DNA from 2 places in the Variovorax sp. HW608 genome. Region 2 is predicted to be linked to the other one. Evidence: riboswitches for the same ligand, from Rfam matches in the RefSeq annotation. Region 2 holds a riboswitch; the other holds the start of a gene.
What was found. A riboswitch is a leader RNA that binds a small molecule or an ion and turns the genes downstream of it on or off. The one in region 2 is predicted to bind glycine.
Positions count from the first base shown of each region.

Region 1 (11,944 bases), 3.5 Mb from region 2:
AGAGCGCGCACTCGCAGTGGTTGATTGAAACTTCGACGCGCTTGACACGTCTTGACGGCACAGCGCAGGATCGATCGCGCATCAACAGCGGAGAACGTAATGTCATCCAAACTGCAAATGCGAACGATTTTGTCCGCGGCCTGCACGGCGCTGGCATTGACATGGGTCCCGGCCAAGGCGGCCGAGGTGCCGATCGTCACCGGCGAGCAGTGGACTACATCGAGCGAGGCAGTGAAGAAGGCCTATCTCGTCGGGCTCGCGAACATGGTCCAGGTGGAGATGGCCTATTACGGGAGGAACCAGCCGACCGATGCCCAGAGCTTCGTGCCGCGGCTCTCGAAGGGCATGCAGGGCCAGTCCCTCGACAGCGTGCGCCAGGGCGTGGACGGCTGGTATGCCGCGAACCCCGCGGGCCTGAAGCGCCCGGTGCTGGACATCATCTGGTTCGAAATGGCCGTGCCCGGCCTGCAGAAGAAGTGAAAGGAAGCCGATCATGAAACGGATGAACTGGCTCCTCGCCGCAGCGGCGCTCGCCTTGGCAGCCGGCTGCACGGACATGAGCCCGCAGCAGCAGGGCACGGTGAGCGGCGCGGCCATGGGCGCGGCGGCGGGCGCCGGCATCGCCGCCATTGCCGGAGGCGATGCCTGGACCGGCGCGGCGATCGGTGGCGTGGCCGGCGGTGTCGCCGGCAACATCCACGGCGGCAGACAGCAGCAGCGCTGGTGGTAGGCTCAGTAGCCGGACCTACTCGGTCGAAGCACTCGCCGCCAGTTCCGCGACCGGCACGCAACTGCAGAACAGGTTGCGGTCACCCCAGACGTTGTCGACGCGGCCGATCGGCGGCCAATACTTGGCGGTCTTGAGCGTTGCGAGGGGGAAGGCCGCCAGCTCGCGCGAGTAGGGCCGCGTCCATTCGGTCGAGAGCAGGCTCTCGGCGGTATGGGGCGCGTTCTTGAGCGGGTTGTCGTCCTTCGGCCAGACACCTTCCTCGATGCGCCGGATCTCGCCGCGGATCGCGATCATCGCGTCGATGAAGCGGTCGAGTTCGGCCAGAGGCTCGCTCTCGGTCGGCTCGACCATCAGCGTGCCCGGCACCGGGAAGCTCAGCGTCGGCGCGTGGAAGCCGTAGTCGATGAGCCGCTTGGCGACGTCCTCGGCGGTCACGCCGCTGGCGTCCTTCAGCGGGCGCAGATCGAGGATGCACTCGTGCGCCACGTGGCCGTTGGGGCTCGAATAGAGCGTCGGATAGTGGTCCTTGAGGCGCGCACTGATGTAGTTGGCGCTCAGGATCGCGGTTTCGGTCGCGGCCTGGAGGCCGGCCGCGCCCATCATGCGGCAGTACATCCAGCTGATCGGCAGCACCGCCGCGTTGCCCAGCGGTGCAGCCGACACCGCGCCCACGCCACTCGAGGCGATGCCGCCGGTCGCGTGGCCCGGCAGATAGGGCACGAGGTCTTCCACGACGCACACCGGACCCACGCCCGGCCCGCCGCCGCCGTGCGGGATGCAGAAGGTCTTGTGCAGGTTCAGGTGGCTCACGTCGCCGCCGAATTCGCCCGGTGCGGCGATGCCGACCAGCGCATTCATGTTGGCGCCATCGACATACACGCGGCCGCCGTGGGCATGGACGATCTCGCACAGCTCCTTGACGCGCGTCTCGAACACGCCGTGGGTGCTGGGGTAGGTGATCATCACCGCGGCCAGCTTGTCGCTGTGCGTCTCGCAGGCGCGCTTGAGGTCGTCGATGTCCACGTTGCCTTCGGCGTCGCAGGCGGTGACCACCACCTTCATGCCGACCATGTGCGCACTCGCGGGGTTGGTGCCGTGCGCCGAGAACGGGATCAGGCAGACGTTGCGATGGCCTTGTCCCTTCGCTTCGTGAAACGCCTTGATCGCGAGCAGGCCCGCGTATTCGCCCTGCGAGCCCGCGTTGGGCTGCAGGCTGATGCCGGCGTAGCCGGTGGCTTCGCACAGCCAGGCGCGCAACTGCTTGTCGAGCTGGTCGTAACCCAGGCGCTGCCCGGCCGGTGCGAAGGGATGGATGTTCGCGAATTCGGGCCAGGTGATGGGGATCATCTCGCTGGTCGCGTTGAGCTTCATCGTGCAGCTGCCGAGCGGGATCATGCTGCGGTCGAGCGCGAGGTCCTTGTCGCCGAGGCTGCGGATGTAGCGCAGCATCGCGGTCTCGCTCTTGTGCGTGTTGAAGACCGGATGCGTGAGGAACGCCGAGCTGCGCCGCAGGTCCTCGGGGATGCGCGAGCTCACGCGGGCGGCCAGTTCCTCGAAGCGCGGCATCGGCGTGCCGGCCGGCACGAAGAGCGCCCACAGCGTCTCGATGTCGGCGCGCGTGGTGGTCTCGTCGAGCGAGATGCCCAGGTGGTTCTGCACGCGCTGCCCGAGGTTGATGCTGGCCGCTTCGGCGCGCTCGACGATCTTCGCGGTGTCATCGCCGGTCTTGACGGTGAGCGTGTCGAAGGCGGTGGTGTTGACCAGCTCGCGGCCCATCTGTTCGAGCCCTTGCGCGAGCACGGCGGTCAGCGCGGCCACGCGCTGGGCGATGCGCTTGAGGCCTTCGGGGCCGTGATAGACGGCGTACATGCTCGCGATTACCGCCGGCAGCACCTGCGCGGTGCAGATGTTCGACGTGGCTTTCTCGCGGCGGATGTGCTGCTCGCGCGTCTGCAGCGCGAGCCGCAAGGCCGGCGCGCCATGCGTATCGATGCTGACGCCGACGATGCGGCCCGGCAGCGAGCGCTTGAAGTCGTCGCGACAGGCCAGGTAAGCCGCATGCGGGCCGCCGTTGCCCATCGGCATGCCCAAGCGCTGCGTGGTGCCGCAGACGATGTCGGCGTCCCATTCGCCCGGCGGCGTCAGCATCGTGAGCGCGAGCAGGTCGGCCGCGACGCAGAAGGCCGCGTCGAACTGATGCGCGTGGCCGGCAAGCGGCCGCAGGTCGTGCACATGGCCCGTGGTGGCCGGGTACTGCGCGAGCACGCCGAAGAATTCGCAGCTCGCCATCAGGTGCGGCAGCGTCTCGGACACCGTGCTCACGCGCACCTCGATGCCGAGCGGCGCGGCGCGCGTCTTGATGACTTCGATGGTCTGCGGATGGCAGTCGCCCGAGACCAGGAAGACGTTGCTCTTGCTCTTCACGCTGCGGCGCGCGAGCGTCATCGCCTCGGCCGCGGCGGTCGCTTCGTCGAGCATCGACGCGTTGGCGATCGCCATCCCGGTGAGGTCGCACACCATCGTCTGGAAGTTGACCAGCGCTTCCATCCGGCCCTGCGAGATCTCGGCCTGGTAGGGCGTGTAGGCGGTGTACCAGGCCGGGTTCTCCAGCACGTTGCGCAGGATCACGCCCGGCGTGTGCGTGCCGTAGTAGCCCTGGCCGATGTAGCTCTTCGCGACCTTGTTCTTCGCCGCGATGGCCTTGAGTTCGGCCAGTGCCTCCGCTTCGGTGATCGCGGCCGGCAGCCGCATCGGCCTGGCGCGCCGGATGGCCGGCGGCACGATGCCGTCGATCAGTTCGGCACGCGTGGCGGAACCGATGGCCGGCAGCATGCGCGCTTCGTCCTGGGCTTCGATCCCGATGTGGCGGGCGATGAATTCATCGGCGTTCTCGAGATCGCCGAGCGAGGGGGTGAGGGGAAGGACGGGCGTCGACATGTGGAGATCGGAAAAAAGGTGCGGAGCGGCTCAGGCTTCGGAGGAGAACTTCTCGTAGGCGGTTTCGTCGAGCAGCGCATCGAGCTCTGCCGGATCGCTCACACGTGCCTTGAAGAACCAGCCGCCTTCCATCGGCGCGCTGTTGGCCAGCGACGGATCGGCGCGCAGCGCTTCGTTGACTTCGGTGATTTCGCCGGCAACGGGCATGAACACGTCCGCCGCCGCCTTCACCGACTCGACCACACCGGCCACCTCGCCCTGGGCGAAGGACTGGCCCACCTCCGGCAGATCGACGAAGACCACGTCGCCGAGCGCATCCTGTGCGTGGACAGTGATGCCGACGGTGACGAGCGCCGCATCCGACTCGGTGCGGACCCACTCGTGATCCTTGGTGTACTTGGTGGTCATGAACAAAGCTCCTTGATGAAAAGACGGGTGAAGGCGTGGGGCTTCAGCCCCGGTAGTAGCGCGCGGGAACGAAAGGCATGGTGCTGACTTCCATCGGCACCGGCTTGCCCCGAACGATGGCCTGGATGCGGGTGCCCGGCTCGGCATAGGCGAGCGCGACGTAGCCCATGGCGATCGGCCGGTCGACCGTCGGACCGAGCAGGCCGCTCGTGACATGGCCGATGGCTGCGCCTTCGAAGGATTCGAGCAGCGTGCCGTCGCGCACCGGGATGCGCTCCAGTGCGACGAGGCCCACGCGCTTGCGCACGAGCGTGTGGTGGTCGAGATGGCCGGCCGTGCCGTTCGATGCGGTGAGCTGCGCGAGGATCTTCGCGGCGCCCGGGAAGCCGCCTTCGCGCGCGCCGCCCGTGCGGCGGACTTTCTGCATCGCCCAGCCGAGCGCGGCTTCGACCGGCGTGGTGGTCTCGTCGATGTCGTTGCCGTAGAGGCAGAGGCCGGCTTCGAGCCGCAGCGAATTGCGTGCGCCGAGACCGATGGGTTTGACTTCGGGCTGTGCGAGCAGCAGCCGCGCGAGCCGCTCGGCGTCGGCCGCGGCGACGGAGATCTCGAAGCCGTCCTCACCGGTGTAGCCGCTGCGCGTGGCGAAGGCCGCGATGCCGCCGATGCGCACCGCGCCGCCGGTCATGAAGACGAACTGCTCGATGCCGGGCGACAGCCGTGCGAGCGTGGATGCCGCCTGCGGCCCCTGCAGCGCGAGCAATGCGTGGTCGGGCATCGGAATGACCTGGCAGCGCTTGCCGATCTTCGCGCTGATGTGCGCGATGTCGGCCTGCTTGCAGGCGCCGTTGACCACCACGAACCACGAATCCTGGCCTTCGTTGAAGAACATCAGGTCGTCGAGGATGCCGCCGTCGTCGTTCAGCAGCAGGCCGTAGCGCTGCTTGCCCGGCGCGAGACCGGCCACGTCGACCGGCATCAGGGTCTCGAAGGCGGCCGCCGCGTCGGGGCCGACCAGCCGCAGCTGGCCCATGTGGGAAATGTCGAACAGGCCGGCGGCTTCGCGGGTGTGCTTGTGCTCGGCCATGAGGCCGCCCGGGTACTGCACGGGCATCGAATAGCCCGCGAAAGGCACCATGCGCGCGCCGAGCTCCACGTGCAGGGCGTGGAGCGGGGTCTTCAGAAGTTCGTCGGTCGATGCGGAAGCCAAGGCGTTCTCCAAAGGCAAAGGGGCAGTCCGGATCCATGACCGGAGCCATGGGCCACCCCTGCTGTCCGCTTTACCTGAGAGATTCACCCCACGATCGGGGTTTGCTCCTTCGGTGGACGATTCCGCCATTCCGTCGGTGCGGGGCGGGCCGTCTCTCTCCAGCAAGGAAACGCCCGGAAGAGGGCGCTTCGTCAGTCCTTTTGCCTGAGCGTTCGGGCCCCTTGCAACACGGGGACCTGCGCCTTCGGCGGCCCCGCCTGGCGGGGCTCTCTCCTGACCCGGCGAGTGTAAGGGATCGCCGGACCGGTCGCTCTCGAATTCAGTGAAGCTGCTGTGCCGGAAGCAGCTTGTCGATGCGCTCGCGAATCGACACCGCGCGCTCGGCGCCGGCGAGCTTTTCGACCTCCTCGAGCATGGCGGATGCGACGGTCAGCATGGTCTCGCGATCGCGCGATTCGCGCAGCATCTCGCGGAACTGCTCGGCCAGCACCGGGTCCCGCCGCACGAACATGCGTTCGCACAGGTCGAAGAGGAACATGCGCGTGGTGGCGAGCGAACGCTTGCCGTCGAAGGTGTCCGCAATGGCGGCGGACTCCGGCTCGGCCCCGGCCTTGATTTCGGCCATGGATTCGGACATGGATTCGGACATGGACGCCGGCGCGGGCTCGGCATCGCGGCGGCGCAGATAGCCTTCCTGCAGCAGATGCGAGACCACGCGCCCGGCTTCATCGCGGCCGCCGAAGAGTTCGCCGAAATCGGTGAGCGAGCGTTGTCCATCCGACATCAGCAGCAGCGCGCGCTCGCGCTGGCCCAGCGTTCGACGGCCGGGTTGGAGTTCCTGGCGAGCCTTGTCGGTCTTGATGAGAAACATGGGGACTGGCGGATTCGAAACAGAACGCAGCAGCATCGAGCCGCCGCGTGACAGCCTCGTGAAGCCCCGGGGCTCAGTCCCGCCGCCGCGTGATGTATTCGACGAATTCGAAGAACGCTTCGCTCAGCAGCGCCAGTGCCGCCGCCGGAATGGCGCCGGCGGCGAGCAGTTGCCGGTCGTTGAGCGCGAGGCCGGTCACGATCCGCTCGCCGAAGCCGCCCGCGCCGATGAAGGCGGCGATGGTCGCGGTGCCGATCGCGATGGTGGTCGCGGTCCGCACGCCGGCCAGGATGGTGGGCAGCGCCAGTGGCAGTTGCACCAGCCGCAGGCTTTGCCCGGCGCTCATGCCGAGCGCGGTGCCGGCCATGCGCAGCCCGGACGGGACTTCGGCCAGCCCGGTGACCGTGTTGCGCATGATCGGCAGCAGCGAATAGAGGGTGAGGGCGATCAGCGCGGGCAGGGTGCCGATCACGCCGACCAGCGAAATCAGGATCGCCAGCAGCGCGAGCGACGGAATGGTCTGCAAGAGGCCGGTGAGCCCGAGCACCACCGCGCGGGCGCGCAGATGCGGAAACACCAGGATGCCGAGCGGCACCGCGATCAGGATCGCGAGCCCGACCGAGAGCGCGACCAGCAGCAGGTGCTGGCGTGCGAGGCGGCCGAGGTCGGGGCCGAACAGCTTGGCGGTGAAGCCGCGCGCGGCCGCGTCCCCGGATGCCGCCGCGCCGGCGGGCGCCTGTGCCTTGCCTTGCGCGAGGAAATCGCGCCCGATGGCATCGAAGCCCACGCCGTTCAGTTCGGCGCGCGCATTCATCGCGATCATCGCGCGCTCGTCGATGCGGCCTTCGAGCTTCTGCAAGGCCGCCCACGCCGCGGGCCAGCGCCCGGGCAGGTCGAGCCGGTAGAGCACCACCGCGTCGTAGCGGGGGAAGTAGCGCCGGTCGTCCTCCAGCACGCGCAGGCCGAGACGGTCGATCTTGGCGTCGGTGGTGTAGATGTCCATCACGTCGATCTGCTTGGCGGCGATGGCGTCGTAGGCCAGGCCGTGGTCGAGGCCGGTCGGCGTCTGCTTGAAGCCATAGCGTTCGGCCAGCCCCTGCCAGCCGTCGGCGCGGCCGATGAACTCGTTCGACAGGCCCAGCTTCAGTTCGGGGTGGTTCGCCAGATCGCTGAGGCGGCGGATGGAAAGCCGGTCCGCGTCCGCCGCGCGCATCGCGAGCGCGTAGCCGTCGTTGAAGCCCAGCGGGATCGCCGCGCCCAGGCCGAGCGGGCGCAGCGCGGCGTTCATCTGCTCGAGCGTCATCGATCCGTTGCCCTTGAGGATCTCCAGCGCGATGGTCCCGGTGTATTCGGCATAGAGGTCGATGCCGCCGGAGTTCAGCGCCTCGTAGACGATGGCGGTATTGCCCAGCCCCTGCCGCACCACCGGCGGGGCCGGCAGCTGCGGCGCGGCGGTCTGCGCCAGGACCTCGGCGAGGATGTACGACTCGGTGAACCGCTTGGAGCCGACGCGCAGGGTGTCCTGCTGGGCGTGCGACGGTGCGGCGCCCCACAGGAAACCCAGGCAGGCGAGGGCGGTGAACCAGACGCGGCGCAGCGGCTTCATCGATCGAGTGTATCGGCCGGGGCGCCGGGCGCGCCAGTGGGCGTTCGTCGGAGTCCGAGGCCTTTTCCTACAGCGTGTCGTGCGCCGGGCCGATGCCGGCACTGGCCCGGCTGAACGCAAACTGAAGGAGTGCTCATCAATTACGTTCGCCACGGCGAAGGCAAGCCGTTGCTGCTCGTTCACGGGCTGGGCGGCAATTGGCGTTCGTGGCGAGCGATCCTGGGGCCGCTGGCCGCCGAGCGCAGCGTCACGGCGATCGATCTGCCGGGCTTCGGCAAGAGCCCGGCGTTGTCCGGCGAGGTGTCGATCCGCACGATGTCCGATGCCGTGGCGCAGTTCCTGCGGGAACACGAACTGGTCGGCACCGATGCGGTGGGCAACTCGGTGGGCGCGCGTCTCGTACTCGAACTGGCGCGGCGCGGCGGCCTGCTCGGGGCGGTCGTCGCGCTCGGCCCGGTGGGGTTCTGGGCCGGCTGGGAGCGCTATTCGTATGGCGCCTCGGTCTGTTTCTGGTGGCGCGTCGCGCAGCTCATGAATCAGCCGATGCCGGCGATCACCAGGCACGGCTGGTCGCGCAGCCTGGTCCTGAAGCAGCTCTCGGCGCAGCCGGCGCGTCTTTCGGCTTCGCAGGCGCTGGAGGAAATGCGCGGCCGCGCCGGCGCGGCGTCGTTCGGCGCCATGCTCGGGGGTCTCATGCGGGCCGCACCCGTCGAAGGCCTTGCTGCGGGGGGCCTGAAGAAGCGCCTCGTGATCGGCTGGGGGCGCTGCGACCGGATCTGTTTTCCGAGGCAGGCGCAGCGTGCCCTGCGGCTCTTCCCGGATGCGCACATCCACTGGTTCGAGCATTGCGGCCACTATCCGCACTGGGACGCGCCGGAGGAAACCACCCGGCTCATCCTGGCGACCACCGCCGAATGACGGGCGCAGCCGACGAGCGAGGACCGAATGGCAAGGCGCAGGCATCGCAGGCAGGACGAGGACCAGCCACCGCTCGCCGATGACGTGCACGGCGCACGCGAGCTGCCCTCGGTGGTGGTCGAGGGCTACAGCCTCCAGCTGCGCGACGGCGAGGGCTTCGTCGGCGACCAGGCCAGCCAGACCGCCTTCAGGGAACTGCTCGAACGCTGGCGCCGACGGCGCCGCAGGAAGGGCAATGACCCGCTCGGCGGGCAGCACTCCAGGGAGATGACGAAAGACGCCCTGGACCAGGTGCTCGGCAGGAAGGCCTCGGAGGCGGCCGACGTGGTCCACGGCGTCATCGAGGAATTCGCCGAAGAGCTGGCCTGGGTGATCGACCGCTTCATGCGCCATCCGTCGTGGAAGGGCGTGGAGCGCATCGTGATCGGTGGCGGCTTTCCTGAAAGCGACGTGGGCGAACGCGCGATCCTGCAGACGGCGGCCCTGCTCCCGGACATGCGGATCTCCGTGCAGCTGGGCCGCATCGGCCATGCGACCGACGACGGTGGCCTGCTCGGATGGGTGCACCTGGTGCCGCCGCCGCTGCTGAAAGGGCACGACGCGATCCTCGCGCTGGACATCGGCGGCACCAACGTGCGCAGCGGCATCGTCAAGACGCGCAGGCGGCGCGCGCGCGACCTGTCGAGGGCCAAGGTGATTCACCGCCAGAAATGGCGCCACGCCGACGAAGGGCCCAGCCGCAAGGTGCTGGTCGAGCGGCTGGTGGGAATGCTCGAAGAGCAGATGCGCTACTGCCGCCGGAAGGGCATCCGCCTCGCGCCCTTCATCGGCATCGGCTGCCCGGGGCTGATCCGCAAGGACGGATCGATCGCGCGCGGTGCCCAGAACCTGCCCGGCGACTGGGAGAGCGAGAACTTCCACCTGCCGAGCAGGCTGTGCAAGCGGATCCCGACGATCGGGGGCGAGCCGACCGTGGTGCTCATCCACAACGACGCGGTGGTGCAGGGCCTGAGCGAGCTTCCCTTCATGCGCGATGTGAAGCGCTGGGCCGTGCTGACCATCGGCACGGGGCTCGGCAACGCGAGCTACTGCAACAAGGCGCCGGAAAAGGCGCCGCAAGCGGCGCCCTGACTCAGCTCGCCAGTTCCTTGCCGAAGAAGCGCAGGGTGCGGTCCCAGGCGAGCTGGGCCCAGACGGCGTCGTATTGCGTGATCGGAATGCGTCCCGGCCCCTGTGCGGTTTCGTTGGCGAAGGCGTGGTGGGCCTGGTAGCGGTGGCCTTCGTAGCGCACACCCGCGCCGCGCAGTTTTTCTTCGAGCGCATCGACGCCGGCGATCGCGAAGGCCTGATCCTGCGTGGCCCAGTGCGCCATCAGCGGCGCCTTGATCTTCGAGGCATCGACGTATTCGAGCGGCGGGTAGCCGTACCAGACCACGCCGGCATCGGCTTCGGGCGCCATCGTGAGGCCGAGCAGCGTCAGCGCGCCGCCCATGCAGTAGCCGGTGACGCCCACCTTGCCGCCGCGCGCCTTCAGGTACTGGATCGCGCCGCGCACGTCCTGCGATGCGGCGTCGCCGAAGTTCAGGCCGCTCATCAGGTGATGCGCCTCCTCGGCTTCGACGGTGGACTTGCCGCGATAGAGATCGGGCACGAGCGCCGTGAAGCCCGCCTTGGCCAGGCGCTCCGCGACGCCGCGGATCTGGTCATTGAGGCCCCACCATTCCTGGATCACCACCACCGAGCCGAAGGCCTTGTCGGCCTCGGCCAGGTAGCCATTGACGCTGCCGCCGTCGGGGCGGTTGAACTGCACGAGTTTTCCCATGGAGCGCTCCTAGCTTGGTTGTCGGTTCGGGCGACGAGTATCGGCCAAGATGCCGCGCAAGTCACAGCGTGCCCGTCAAGGCTCAAAGCTGGAATGCGATGGTCAGCAGCAAGCCTTCGGCCACGTCGCGAATCAGCCCGGGCTGCCGCGCCCGGTAGGTCTCGCCGGCCGACGCGGCGGTCTCGATCCATTGCGCGAGCCAGTCGATCTGCTCGTGGCCGTAGAACACCACGGCCGCCTCGTGGTTGATGAGCAGGCTGCGCATGTCGAGGTTGATCGAGCCGCACAGCGCGAGGTCTTCGTCCACCACCACCGCCTTGGCATGCGCCATGAAGGGCAGCATGCGGAAGATCACGCCGGCGCGCGCGAGGTCGCGCATGGCACGGGCGCGCACGAAGTCGGCAAGCCGGTGGTTCGACCGCGCGGGGATGGCGATCGTGACTTGCACGCCGCGCCGCGCGGCAAGTCGCAGCGCGTCGCGCAGGCCGTCCCCGGGCACGAAGTAGGGCGTGATCGCGAGCACCCGGTGCTCGGCGCGGAAGCAGGCATCGATGAGCAGGGCCTGCGCGGTGTCCTCGGTCTGGTCCGGGCCGCTCGGCAGCAGTTGCGCGAGTTCGCCGTCCGCATGGATGTCGGCCGCGGCCATCTCGCGCGGCTGGTGGCTGCGAAGCGAGGACCAGTCGTGATCGAACTGCCGCGCCGCCGCCGCCGCGACGCTGCCGTGCAGGTCGAAGGAGAGATCCCGCCACGGCACCGGGTGGTCGTCGTTGCCGGTGAAGTATTCGCCCGCGAGATTGCGGCCGCCCGACCACAACCACCGGTCGTCCGCGATGGTGAACTTGCGGTGGTTGCGCAGGTTGCGCGGCCCCGCGTGGCGCAGGCTGAAGATGGGACGGAACACCGCGGTCTCGACACCCGCGTCGCGCAGCGTGTCGAAGTGCGATCGCGGCAGCGACAGCGCGCCGAAGCCGTCGAGCAGCACGCGCACCTTCACGCCCTCGCGGGCGCGCCGCGCCAGCCGGTTGATGACGTCGTGGCCGAGCGTGTCGTCGCCGATGATGAAGGTGCAGATATCGAGCCGCGCGCGGGCCCCTTCGATGACCTCGAAGAGTGCCTCGCGCGCCGCCGCGCCGTCGGAATGGAGGCGCACCGCGCAGGGCCCGGGCGGCGCGAGGCCGAAGCTCTCGATCAGGTCGGCCGCCCAATGGCCGGCGGGGTTCGTGCGCGCCGTCCGCGGCGAACCTGCCGGCCGCAGCTTGCGCTGGCCGAACAGCAGGTACATCGGCAGGATCACGTAGGGCAGCAGCGCGAGCCCCATCACCCAGGCGATGGCGGTCGAAGGCGCGCGCTGCTCGCGCTTGGCGCGGCTGGTCAGCACATAGACCAGCAATGCGAAAGTGACGACCAACAGGTGCTGCGAGGGCGAGGGCAGCCAGTCGAGCCAG
Region 1 is NZ_LT607803.1:6,692,842-6,704,785, reverse strand. Features, by position in the region: gene VAR608DRAFT_RS31775 (hypothetical protein) at 118-480, shown strand; gene VAR608DRAFT_RS31770 (glycine zipper domain-containing protein) at 494-730, shown strand; gene gcvP (aminomethyl-transferring glycine dehydrogenase) at 746-3,667, opposite strand; gene gcvH (glycine cleavage system protein GcvH) at 3,698-4,075, opposite strand; gene gcvT (glycine cleavage system aminomethyltransferase GcvT) at 4,119-5,282, opposite strand; glycine riboswitch at 5,334-5,454, opposite strand; glycine riboswitch at 5,473-5,560, opposite strand; gene VAR608DRAFT_RS31750 (hypothetical protein) at 5,602-6,153, opposite strand; gene VAR608DRAFT_RS31745 (ABC transporter permease/substrate-binding protein) at 6,227-7,759, opposite strand; gene VAR608DRAFT_RS31740 (alpha/beta fold hydrolase) at 7,889-8,677, shown strand; gene VAR608DRAFT_RS31735 (ROK family protein) at 8,705-9,808, shown strand; gene VAR608DRAFT_RS31730 (dienelactone hydrolase family protein) at 9,810-10,499, opposite strand; gene VAR608DRAFT_RS31725 (phospholipase D-like domain-containing protein) at 10,582-11,944, opposite strand, start outside.
Region 1: it holds a riboswitch for glycine, as region 2 does, so the genes downstream of both, gcvT (glycine cleavage system aminomethyltransferase GcvT) here and VAR608DRAFT_RS15175 (D-amino acid dehydrogenase) in region 2, are expected to answer to the same signal.

Region 2 (11,944 bases):
AGCTTGAGATCCGCCTGCTCGCGCTCGCGCACGGCCTCCTGTTCGACACGCTCCGCGTTGCGCACCGTGTTGCGCAGCGGTTCGGCGGCGGCGCGGTCGATGAAATCATCCAGCTCGATCCGGTGCTCGACCCGCGGCAGGTCGCCGACGATGGTGCTGCCCAGTCCGATCAGGAAGCTCGCGAAAACCACCGCCACCAGCCAGAGGCCGCGGCGAAACCACTTTTCGGACAGACGCAGGGATTTGCTCATGGCGCTCCTTCAATGAAGTTCGCGGATTCTGGACCAGGGCTTGCGCACGGCCGGCCGGCGTGCGCGTTGAGCGGAAACAGGAACACGCCGGCCAGGATGACCGCGGCCGCCGCCAGGATCATCTGCATCGCGTTTCGGAGCAGGCGGCGCGAGCGCGAGACGCGGGCCCGGTATTCGCGCTCGTAGGGGCCGAAGTTCGTGGTGCGCTTCATGACAGGTTCTCGTAGGTGGGGATGCGCGGATGATGGTTCTCGCCTCGGCGTCGCGGCACAAACAAGCGAGCCGGTGGCGCCCTCCAGCGCCTTCGGTATCTCTATTCGATACCGCCCGGGGAACCGTTGCGCCGGGCCAGGAGGTCGGCGCGGGTGTAGACCCGGTCGGTCCCCGCGAGGCGCATGGCGATGACCTCGAGCGCATCCTGCGTCGGTGCCGCGCTACCCGGACGCTGCAGGAGCGCCGGCGTCGCGAGGCTCAGCACCACGAGCATCCAGCTGAGGCGCGGATGCGGCGAACGCTGCTGCCACCACAGGAACAGCCCGCTCACCGTCCCGCCGAGCACGAAGCCGGCCGCCACTTCCGAAGGGGAGTGCGCGTGGAGCACGAGGCGCGAGGCGCCGATCGCGGCCGCGAACGCCAGCCCGAGCGCGGACGCCGTGACGCGGACGCGGTGATCCTGCCGCGAAGTCACCAGCCAGCCGGCCACCGGCCAGATGCTGGCCGACAGTGCCGTGTGGCCGCTGAATCCGGTGAAGTCGATCGCCGCGATGCCGATGCCCCAGCCGAGGAACGCGAGCTTCGATGCCAGGATCATGCTGCAGCCGAGACCGAAGAGGACCACCCAGCGCCCTGCCGACTCGCGCGTCGCGGGGGGCAACCCGAGCCACGCGGTGATCCACAGGGACACGGGCAGGAGAAAGCCGCTGTCACCGAACCAGGTGATAGCGGCCAAAAGTGCTCGAGGGTGCAGCAGCATCAGGCGAAGCTCATGTTCCCATGAGTCCGCTCACGCGCCGCTGGAGCGCATCGGGCTGCACCTCGGCATACGGCATCGCGTCGCCGACGTTGAGTCCCACGCGGCTGAAATAGCCGCGCCTGAATGGCCGCACCATTGCGACGTTCTGCCCGTCGCGCACTTCGATGCGGCTGAAGAAGGAGCCCCACAGATTGGTCAGCGCCATGGGCACGACCGGCACCTCGATGCCTTCGGCGCGTGCGCCGTCGAGGATCTTCATCACGCCGCCCTTGAAGGGCTGCAACCGGCCGTCGCGCGTGATCGCGCCTTCGGGAAAGATCGCCAGCAGATCGCCTTCGCGCAGCACCTGCACGGCTTGCCTGAAGGCGTCCTCGTAGGAAGCCGGTTCTTCCTTTTGCGACGCGATCGGAATGGCCTTCGCCAGGCGGAACAGCCATCCGAGCACCGGCACCGCGAAGATGCGGTGGTCCATGATGAAGCGGATCGGACGCGGGCTCGCCGCCATCAGCAGCACCGCGTCGATGAAGCTCACGTGGTTGCAGACCAGCACCGCGGCGCCCTCGGAGGGGATGTGCTCGCCGCCCTTGACGCCGAAGCGGTAGACGAAGCGCGACAGCACCCAGGCCACGAAGCGCAGCAGGTATTCCGGCACCAGCATGAAGATGTAGAAGGCGACGACGGCGTTCGCGATGCCGGTGACGAGGAAGATCTGCGGGACCGTGAACCCGGCCTTCAGCAGCGCCCCGGCGATCACCGCACTGGCGATCATGAAGAGCGCATTGAGGATGTTGTTGGCCGCGATGATGCGCGCGCGGTGCGTCGGCTGGCTGCGCATCTGGATGAGCGCGTACATCGGTACGCTGTAGAGCCCCGCGAAGAGCGACAGCAGGCCGAGATCGGCCAGCACGCGCCAATGGGCGGACTGGTGCAGGAATGCGCCAAGCCCCAGATCGCCGAGCGCCGGCAGCGCGCGCGACGCGAAGTAGAGGTCGATCGCGAACACGCTCATGCCGATCGCGCCGAGCGGCACCAGCCCGATCTCGACCTGGCGGCGGCTCAGCGTCTCGCACAGCAGCGAACCGGTGCCGATGCCCACCGAGAACACCACCAGCAGCAGCGAGGCCACCTGCTCGTCGCCATGCAGCACCTCTTTCGCGAAGCTCGGGAACAGGCTCAGGAAGGTCGCGCCGAAGAACCACATCCACGAAATCCCGAGCAGCGAACGGAACACCACGATGTTGCCGTGCGCGAGCCTCAGGTTGCGCCAGGTTTCGCTGACCGGGTTCCAGTTGATCCTGAGCCCCGGATCGGTGGCCGGCGCGGCCGGAATCGCCTGCGCCACCGCGCGCCCCGCCAGCGCGAGCAGCACGCAGGCCAGCGCCACCGAGCTGTGGCCGATCTGCGGCATCGCGACCAGCAGGCCGCCGGCAAGCTGGCCGAGCAGGATGGCGACGAAGGTGCCCATCTCGACCATGCCGTTGCCGCCGGTGAGTTCGTGCGGATCGAGCATCTGCGGGAGGTAGGCGAACTTGACCGGTCCGAACAGCGTGGAATGCAGCCCCATCAGGAAGACGCAGGCCAGCAGCACGACGGCATCGGCATGCATGAAGCCCCAGGCGGCGATCAGCATGATCCCGATCTCGATGTTCTTGACGAAGCGGATCGTCTTCCGCTTGTCGAACTTGTCGGTGAGCTGTCCGGCGGTCGCCGAGAACAGCAGGTAGGGCAGGATGAAGAGCGCGCCGATCACCAGCCCCGCCATGGCCGGCGGCATCCAGCTCACCTGGAGCTGGTAGGTGACCATCACGGTGAAGGCGAACTTGAAGAGGTTGTCGTTCGCCGCGCCGGCGAACTGCGTCCAGAAGAACGGCGCGAAGCGCCGCTGCCCCAGCAGTTCGAACTGGTTGGCGTGCGCCGGCGCGTCGTGCACGGCGGAGGATGATGCGTTGGCGGTCGTTGTCATTCGCAATGCCTGGTTGGCGGCTTCCTCAAGCCGTCACGGTGACGGCGCCCGGATTGTGCCGCAGCGTCCGCCGTCCGATGGTCTGCAGCGCATGCAGCACGGGCAGTGCTGCGAGCGCCGCCGTCAGGTGCTTGAGGCTGTGGCCCGAGATCAGGTGCTGGGTCGCTTCGAAGATCGCGTGGTCCGCGAGCTCGAAGAGCTTCGCGAGCGCATAGAAGAAGACCACCCAGCCTAGCCGGAGTCCGACGGCGCCGCTGGTCGGCCGCGCAAACGACAGCAGCACGATCAGTGCCATGCCGCCGAACTGCACCAGCGCCCAGGGCAGCGCGTTGCCGGTCTCGTGGCACACCGCCGTGGCCAGCAATCCGCCGACCAGCGTGAACCATGCGGCCGGCCAGCCGGCGCGAGCGCTCACTCGCTCGCAGGTCGCGAATCCGATCAGGCCCGCGAAGGCCACGGCCATGCCGGCACGATCCGCGGCCAGCCGCACGCTGTCGGGCTGCAGGTGATAGAAGGCCGAGCCGAGCGCGGTCAGGACGAGGCCGGCGAAGAACATCCAGGCGCAATCGAGGGCGTTCACCGGCAGGTGCCATCCGGTCTGCTGCACCGCCGCCGCATCCAGCGCTTCCTCGTGCGCGCGATCCAGCCAGCGGAGCCAGCGCAAGCCCCAGATGCCGATCGCGGCGAAGGGCAGGTTGCTCAGCACGTCCATGGCGTTGGGGACCGGGCCCCACGCCTCTGCGTCCGCGAACGGCGCCCCGGCAAGGCCGGGGGCGGGAATGGCCGGCCCGACCACCGCGGCCAGCAGCAGCAGCGCGAACAGGGCCAGGAGGTAGCGTTCGCGATTCGACAGCAACGAGAGCGACATGGCGGACTCCAAGGGATGACTCGATGGGCGCAATCTAGGTTGCCAACCCCCTCCACGGCATCGAGAATCGATACGGAGCACTTATTCACCACCCCCGGTATCGCCCGGTAATACCTGGCGCCGCCCATGAGCCGCCGGCCCCAAGGCGAATACCGCAGCGCTGCTGCGCGGAGGTTACCCAATGAGCACCACCGCCGACCTGGTCGTCGCCCTCAAGAACGAACTCAAGAACGCCCGGATGACCTACGCGGATCTCGCCAAGTCGCTCGACATGGCCGAATCCAGCGTCAAGCGGATGCTCGCCAAGGGCGACATGCCGCTCACCCGGGTCGATGCGATCTGCCGGACGCTGAAGATCGACTTCGCCGAGCTCGCGCGGCGCGTGGCGGATTCGCAGCCGCTGCTCAAGGAACTCACGCTGGAGCAGGAAAAGGCCGTCATCGCGGACAAGAAGCTGCTCCTGATCGCGATCTGCGTGCTGAGCCAGTGGACGCTGGAGCAGATCGTGGCGGCCTATCGCATCAGCGAGGCCGAATGCATCGGCTACCTCGCGCAACTGGACCGGATCGGCATCATCGAGCTGCGCCCGCTCAACCGGTATCGCCTGAAGCTCGCCAAGACCTTCCGCTGGCGCCCGCACGGGCCGGTGATGGACTTCTTCCGCGAGAACGTGGTGCTCGACTATTACCGCGGCGGCTTCGACGGCCCCGCCGAGGGCCTGCTGCTGGTGCACGGGCAGATCAGCAAATCGCTCGCGCCGGCCTTTCTGGACCGGCTCCAGCGCGTCGCGCAGGACTTCGCGCAGCAGCACCAGACCGACCAGAAGCTGCCGCCGAAAGAGCGCGAGGGCTATACCCTGCTGCTCGGCATGCGCAACTGGGAGTTCGAGCTATTCACCCGGCTGCGGCGGGGCTGATCCCGGCCCGTCACAGACAGAAACCGGTTTCCTCGATAAGATTCAGCCCGCAGAAAAGCGGACGGCACCCGTCCCACCGTTGGCGCAACCTCCCATGAACGCTCAAGGTGAACCGCAGCGCGGTTCGTAGACTGCCCTCTATTGACCCATGCCGACTGGAGAGACGCCACACCGACGTGGCGCACCGAAGGAGCAAGTCCGCTGCATGCCGCAGCCGATGAATCTCTCAGGTAAAGAAGACAGAGGGAGCGGCAAAAACTGAACCCCCGGTCCCGACGCTCCGCACAGTGAGTGCTCGCCCCGGCCGTTCATGCCCTCCCAAAAGGAATCGGACATGCGCGTGGTTGTACTCGGCGCCGGCCTGCACGGCGTCACGACGGCCTATTACCTGCAGCAGCTCGGTCACGAGGTGATCGTCATCGATCGCCATGCGACGCCAGCGGCGAAGGCCCGGGGCCGGGTCCCTTCCGGCGAGCCCGCGGCATCGACCGATTCGGCTTCAGCCTCGATGCCGGCGCGGCCTGCCCCGGGACGCTGGTTGCGCCTTCGCACCGCCCTCCGCCGCCGCTTTGGAAGCCTGCTCGACCGCGCGGTGGTGCCGCCCAGGAGCAATCCGCTCGATCACCTGGTCCGTCTCGCGGTCTACAGCCGCCAGAGCGCCCATGCGCTGCGCGACGAGTCCGGCATGCCGCCGCGCCCGCGCTCGACCGGACAGATGACCCTCTACACCGATGCCGAGGTGTTCCGGGGGCGTATCGAACGGAACGCGCATTGGTCGGAACTGGGCTGCGAGGAGCGCCTGCTGTCGGCCGGCGAGGCCATCGACATGGAGCCTTCGCTGCAACTCATGGCCGACAGCCTCGCCGGCGCGACCTACTCGCCCGACGACCCGGCGCGTGATCCTGCGCAGTTCGCGGCGGGCATCGTCTTCCTTTGCCGCGCGGCCGGCGTGCGCTTCATGATGAAGCACACCGTGGTCTCGCTGAAGGAGCGCAACGGCCGCATCGACCACGTCGAGTTTCTGGATCCGCAGGGCGAGCCGGTGATCGTGCGCGCGCAGTCCTATGTGCTCGCGCTCGGCGCATCGAGCGTGCCGCATGCCGAGCACCTGGGCATCGACATGCCGCTGCGCTTCGTGCGCGAGTACGTGGTCACGCTGCCCGTCAAGGACCTCTCGATCGCGCCCCGCCTGTCGCTGCACGACCGCCAGGGCAGGCTGCGCATCCGGCGGCTGGAGAACGCGCATGGGCACCACCTGCGCATCACCTCCACCGTCCGCGTCAACGACGACGAGGAGAACGAGCCCGATTCGGACCGCTTCGCCGCGATCCTGCGCCGCGTCGAGACCCTGTTCCCGGGCGTGGGCGATGCGAGCCGCGCGTCGCTCGAAACCGCGATGCACGCGGTCACCAGCAACCGCTTGCCGATGATCGGCAAGACGCGGCTGCCGAACCTGTTCCTCAACACCGCGCCCGGCACCCCGAGCTGGACCAACGCGATCGGGGCAGGCAAGTCCATCGCGCGCATCGTGAGCGGGCTGCGCCCCGAACTCGACTTCGCCTTCCGCGGCCTATAGGGTGTCTTCGAAGGGTGAACACGCCCTTGTAGCCGTTCGGCGGCGAAGCCCCTACAATCGCCGCACTTGCAGGAGAGCGGGCCGCGAAAGCGGCTCCACCGAAGGCGCAAACTCCCATAAACGCTCAGGTCGGCTCGCCACGAGCCTGTACTGCAATCAACTGTCAGAGCCGTCTGGAGAGCCATCACGCCATGTGATGCACCGAAGGAGCAAGCCCTGTTGCGGGTGCAACGGGCGAATCTCTCAGGTACCGAGGACAGGGGGAGCGGCAACTTGGACGCAATCCGGTTGCTTTTCTTTTTTCACGGCACCGGTTTCCGTTTCGTCCAAGCGCTGCAACCTTTAAAGGGTTCTGAAATGCGCGTGATCGTTCTCGGCGCCGGCCTGCTCGGCGTGACCTCGGCTTATTACCTCCAGCAACTCGGCCACGAAGTGACCGTGATCGACCGACAGGCCACCCCGGCCGCCGAAACCAGCTTCGCCAACGGCGGCCAGATCTCGGTGAGCCATGCCGAGCCGTGGGCCAATCCCAGCGCACCGCTCAAGGTGTTGCAATGGCTCGGCAAGGAAGACGCGCCGCTGCTCTTTCGCCTGCGCGCCGACGTGCGGCAATGGCTCTGGGGATTGCAGTTCCTGCGCGAATGCACCCCGGCGCGCACCCGTCACAACATCGAGCAGATCGTGCGCCTGGGCACCTACAGCCGCGACACGCTGCAGCAATTGCGCCGCGACACCGGCATCGGCTACGAGCAGCGCACGCAAGGGATCCTGCACTTCTATACGAACCAGAAGGAATTCGACGGCGCGCTCGAGCCGGCCGAGCAGATGCGCGCCCTCGGTTGCGAGCGCCGCGTGATCTCCGCCGACGAGGCCGTTGCGATCGAACCCGCGCTGGCCCACATCCGTGCGCAGCTCGCCGGCGCCACCTACACCGCCGAGGACGAATCGGGCGACGCCAACCGCTTCGCCCGCGAACTCGTGAAGCTCGCCGAGGCGGCCGGCGTGCGCTTCCTCATGAGCCACACCGTGACCGCGTTGCGCGAAGCCGGCGGCCGCATCGACCACGTCGAAGCCACCGACAGCGAAGGCCGCTTCCAGCGCATCCGCGGCGACGCCTACGTGCTCGCGATGGGCTCGCTCAGCCCGCTCTACGCGGCGCCGCTGGGCATCCGGCTGCCGATCTATCCGGCCAAGGGCTACTCGGTGACGATGCCGGTGATCGATCCGTCGAAGGCGCACCAGGTGTCGCTGACCGACGATGAGTTCAAGCTCGTCTTCTCGCGCTACACCTCGGCCACCGGCGACCGCCTGCGCATCGCCGGCACGGCGGAGCTCAACGGCTACGACCGCGACCTCAACCGCGTGCGCTGTGAAGCGATCGTGCGGCGGGTGGAGCAGCTCTTCCCCGGCGCGGGCGATGCGTCGAAGGCGCAGTTCTGGACCGGCCTGCGCCCCGCTACGCCGAGCAACGTGCCGCTGATCGGCGCCACGAAGCTTGCGAACCTGTTCCTGAACACCGGCCACGGCACGCTCGGATGGACGCATGCCTGCGGCTCCGGCAAATCGATCGCGCGCATCGTGAGCGGGCTCGCGCCCGAGGTGGACTTCGCGTTCACCGGCCTCAGCAGGGCTCAGTCGTCGGCGGTGAAGACCGTCAGCACGCCGGTGTAGCCGTAGAGGTGGTGCCGCGCGATCTCGCCGGCGGCGAAGAAGCCGACCAGCGGCACGTCGCCGAGCGCATGGCGCACGATCTGCAGCTCCGCGTTCGGCGCCCCGAAGTGCGGGCCGCCGCGCCCCGAGCAGCTCACGTACACCGCCCCCGCGACGCGACGCGCCGGATGCGGTGCCGCGCCGGTTTCCGAGCCGGCGACTGCGCGCGCGGTGGCGAGCGTCTGCTCCTCGGGCTCCAGCTCCTCGCGGATCTCGGCGCAGACGCGCATGAGATCGGAACGCGCGGCCTGAGCGTTGCGCCGGCAGAAGGTCATGCGCATGCCGGGCTCGACGACGTCGGCGATCGCCACGCCGCGCCGCGTCGGATCGAGGCCGATGATGTGCCGCACCCGCACGTCGGAGCCGAGGTCGCGCGTGCGATGGACCCGATCGCTGCCGGCCTCGGCGAGGCCCACCAGCGTCGCGCGCACCGCGGCGATCGCCTCCTCGGGCTCGTCGAGCGAAACATGGAGATCGTCCAGCAGCACGTCGAGCGCCGGCAGGCCGTCGAGTTCGAGCAGCAGGTTGCCGTCGGCCTGCGTGATCTCGCGCTCGCCCGACACCGGCTGGCAGCCCTGCGTGACACGCGACACCAGCCGCACGCCTTCGCCGAAGACCACGCCCGACAGGCCGCCCTGGAACACCCCGCCATGGGCGCCGTGGCCCGGAATGTTGCCGTTGCCGCCGACCGCGAACTGCAACGATCCGGCGCGGCCCGACGAGAGGCCGCCGAAGAGGTAGCCGGTGTCGGTGCGCTCCGCCATCTCGGCGATCAGCTCGGCGAGCTCGGGCGTGCGCGGGTCGGCATGGACGAGCGCCGTGTGCGCCGAGAAACCGCTCGTCTCGGTGCTCGCGAGCGGCGCCACGCCGGAAAACACGCGGTACTGGTCGCTCGGCAGCTCGCACAGCATCACGCTGAGCGCGGGCTCGTCGAAATACTCGGCATTGTTGGCCGCCACGCCGACCCCCACGGTGCCCGACCAGTCGGTGATCTCGGGCAGCTCCGCGCTCAGGTGATCGAGGATCTCCTGCGCATCGGCCGAATAGTGGTCGGTGACGTAGAGCAGCCCCAGCGTCGGCGAATGCGCGTAGTCGGGCAACGCCATCTGTGCCCGCAGTTGCGCGAGCACCAGCCCCGCAGCCATGCGCCATTGCGGATGGGTGGCGTGGCCTGAAGGAAACAGCTTCATGGGCTTCGCTTTCTCTCGCGGGAAGGAATACGGTGCCGGCCTCAGCGCGCCCGCTTGCGCGCCGGAGCCGGCGTCTTGCCGGCAGCGGCGGCGCCCTGGCCGCCGGCTGATGTCGACTTGCTGCCTGCCGCGGCGGCGGGCTTCTTCGCGGACTTGGCCGCCGGGGCCTTTTGCGCCGCCGCGCCGGACGACGGCTGCGCCATCGCCGGCATCTTCAGATGCGCGGCTTCCTGCAGGGCCGCGCTCGCGATCTGCTGGAACTGCTGCGTCAGCGCGCCCCACCATTGCAGCGGGTCCACCACGCCTGCCCCGTCGCCCGCTGCGGCGCTGCCGTTGCCGCCTGCGCGCGCGCGCCGGGACGGCTTCGCCGCCGCCTCGGTTTCTTCGGCGTCCGCGGCCGGCTCGGCTTTCTTCGGCTCCGCCTTGGGTGCGGGGGCCGGCGCGGGCTCCGGCGCGGCCGCGGCCTGCCGCGTGAAGACGCTCGCGAGATCCTCCATCTGCACGTTCATGCCGCGCAGCGTGGAGAGGGTCATCTTCTGCACCTCGAGCGCCTGGATGGTGGCCTTGAGCGCATGGCCGTTCTGTTCGAGCCAGAACTGCACGGTCCTCAGTTCCTGGATGCGCTTGTCGACCTCTTCGACGCTCAGCGTCGGCGCGACCCAACTCGCAAGACTCGGCATGCCGGGCGTCACGCCCGCCGCCGCGCTTCCGCCGGCCAGGTTCTTGAGGAAGTCGAATCCGGGAACGAACTGGCTGAAGGCGAAAGGCTTGCTCGTGTCGCTCATGGACGGCTCCGGAGGTGAGTTGTTGTGCGGGCAGCTTACTCCAAGCAGGTGGCGTTTTGGGCCGCCCGCGCCGCCCTCTGTCGTCAATGCTTGTGCTCGCCGGCCGCGGCCGCTCCGGCGGCGGTCTGCACCGGCACCTTGATCTCGAGCGAGCTCTTCCGTCCCTTGGCGTCTTCGAAGAGCAGCGTCAGCGGCACGCTCGTTCCATTGGCGAGCGGCTGCTTCAGGTCCATCAGCATCAGGTGGGAGCCGCCCGGCTTGAGCTCGACCGTCTGCCGCGCCGGAAGGTCCAGACTCGGCAGACCGCGCATGCGCATGGTGTCGCCTTCCATCTTCATCTCGTGGACTTCGGCGACGCCGGCGGCCGGCGTGGAGGCGCCGACGAGGCGCGTGCCGGACGGTGCGTTGAGCTTCATGAAGGCGCCGGTGCCGCTCTGGCCGGGCACCGCAGCGCGGATCCATGCATCGCGCACGTCGACCGGCGCGACGCCGGCGGCCAGCACGTCGAGCCGCGCCGCCGGGCTGCCGAGGCCGGTGGTGGACGTGCCGCTGGCGGGGATCTGCGCCCAGTCGGCGCTGCCGACGTCGCAGTTCTGCAGCACCTTGAACCAGAGCACGCCCGGCGTGGCGGGCAGCTTGCCGCGCAGCACGAACTCGGCGCGCTCGCCGGTGGGCAGCGCGGCCTGGGCGTTCTCCGCCGTCCAGCGCACTTCGCCGCCGTTGTCGCCGGCCGGCGGCGCTTCGAGCTTCCAGCCCTTGCGCGCCTGCGCATCGGTGAAGGCGAAACCCTTGGGCAGCCGCACGGTGATGCCGGTTGTGCTCTTCGCGCCTTCACAGGCGTGGCCGACGCGGAAGGCGGCTTCGTAGTCGCTGCCGGCGGTGGCGCCGCCGGGCGGCAAGGTCACGTGCGCGAAGGCGCTGCCGCTGCCCGCGAGCACGATGCAGGCGGCGAGTTGGCGGATAGAGAAGGATGCGTTCATGGAAGTGTTCATCGGAGACTTTCGTGAAGTGTTCAATCGGAGGTCGTAGAGAAGACGGCTCCTCGGCGTCCGCGCGGGAACGCCGATCAATTGGGGGAACCGTCGCGGGCGCGCACGAGAGCACCACGCGAGGCGAAGCCGATCGATCTCAGAGCAGGCTGGGCGGGCCGCGCGCCGGCAGGGGCGCGGCGGTGGCCGCGGCAAGGCGCGCGGCCGGCATCGACCGAACCGCATGCGAGAGCGGCTGGGTCGATGGAAGCGAAATCACGGGAGAAGGCGGCGGCGCGCCGGCCACCATGCACAGCGCGCAATCGAAATGGGAGGCGCCCATTTCCTGGATGCCGTCATCGGTATGCACGACCACCTTCACCGCGCCAGTGCCGGAACAGAGAAGCTCCATGGCTTGCGGATGAACCACCGGCGACGCGATCGCCGCGCAGAGCGACAGCGCGAACCACATCAGCACGAAGCTGACGAGGCGGCGGGCGCGGCGCAGGGGATCCATGGCCAGGCATTATGAACGGGACTCGCCACGGCCCCCCTGCTTGTGGAAAATGCCGCACCAGACACAGAAAGTCACATGTCGATCTTTCACCTTGCCTTCAATGTCCGCGACCTCGACGAGGCCCGGCGCTTCTATGGCGGCGCGCTCGGCTGCGCCGAGGGTCGCAGCACCGACACCTGGGTCGATTTCGACTTCTTCGGCCACCAGATCTCGCTCCACCTGGGCGA
Region 2 is NZ_LT607803.1:3,240,395-3,252,338, forward strand. Features, by position in the region: gene VAR608DRAFT_RS15140 (double zinc ribbon domain-containing protein) at 1-251, opposite strand, end outside; gene VAR608DRAFT_RS15145 (hypothetical protein) at 248-463, opposite strand; gene VAR608DRAFT_RS15150 (phosphatase PAP2 family protein) at 565-1,200, opposite strand; gene VAR608DRAFT_RS15155 (MFS transporter) at 1,235-3,187, opposite strand; gene VAR608DRAFT_RS15160 (hypothetical protein) at 3,213-4,055, opposite strand; gene VAR608DRAFT_RS15165 (helix-turn-helix domain-containing protein) at 4,237-4,971, shown strand; glycine riboswitch at 5,117-5,224, shown strand; gene VAR608DRAFT_RS15170 (FAD-dependent oxidoreductase) at 5,306-6,547, shown strand; glycine riboswitch at 6,607-6,710, shown strand; glycine riboswitch at 6,711-6,817, shown strand; gene VAR608DRAFT_RS15175 (D-amino acid dehydrogenase) at 6,905-8,218, shown strand; gene VAR608DRAFT_RS15180 (FIST signal transduction protein) at 8,179-9,447, opposite strand; gene VAR608DRAFT_RS15185 (PhaM family polyhydroxyalkanoate granule multifunctional regulatory protein) at 9,489-10,232, opposite strand; gene VAR608DRAFT_RS38390 (copper chaperone PCu(A)C) at 10,316-11,212, opposite strand; gene VAR608DRAFT_RS15195 (hypothetical protein) at 11,361-11,717, opposite strand; gene VAR608DRAFT_RS15200 (VOC family protein) at 11,793-11,944, shown strand, end outside.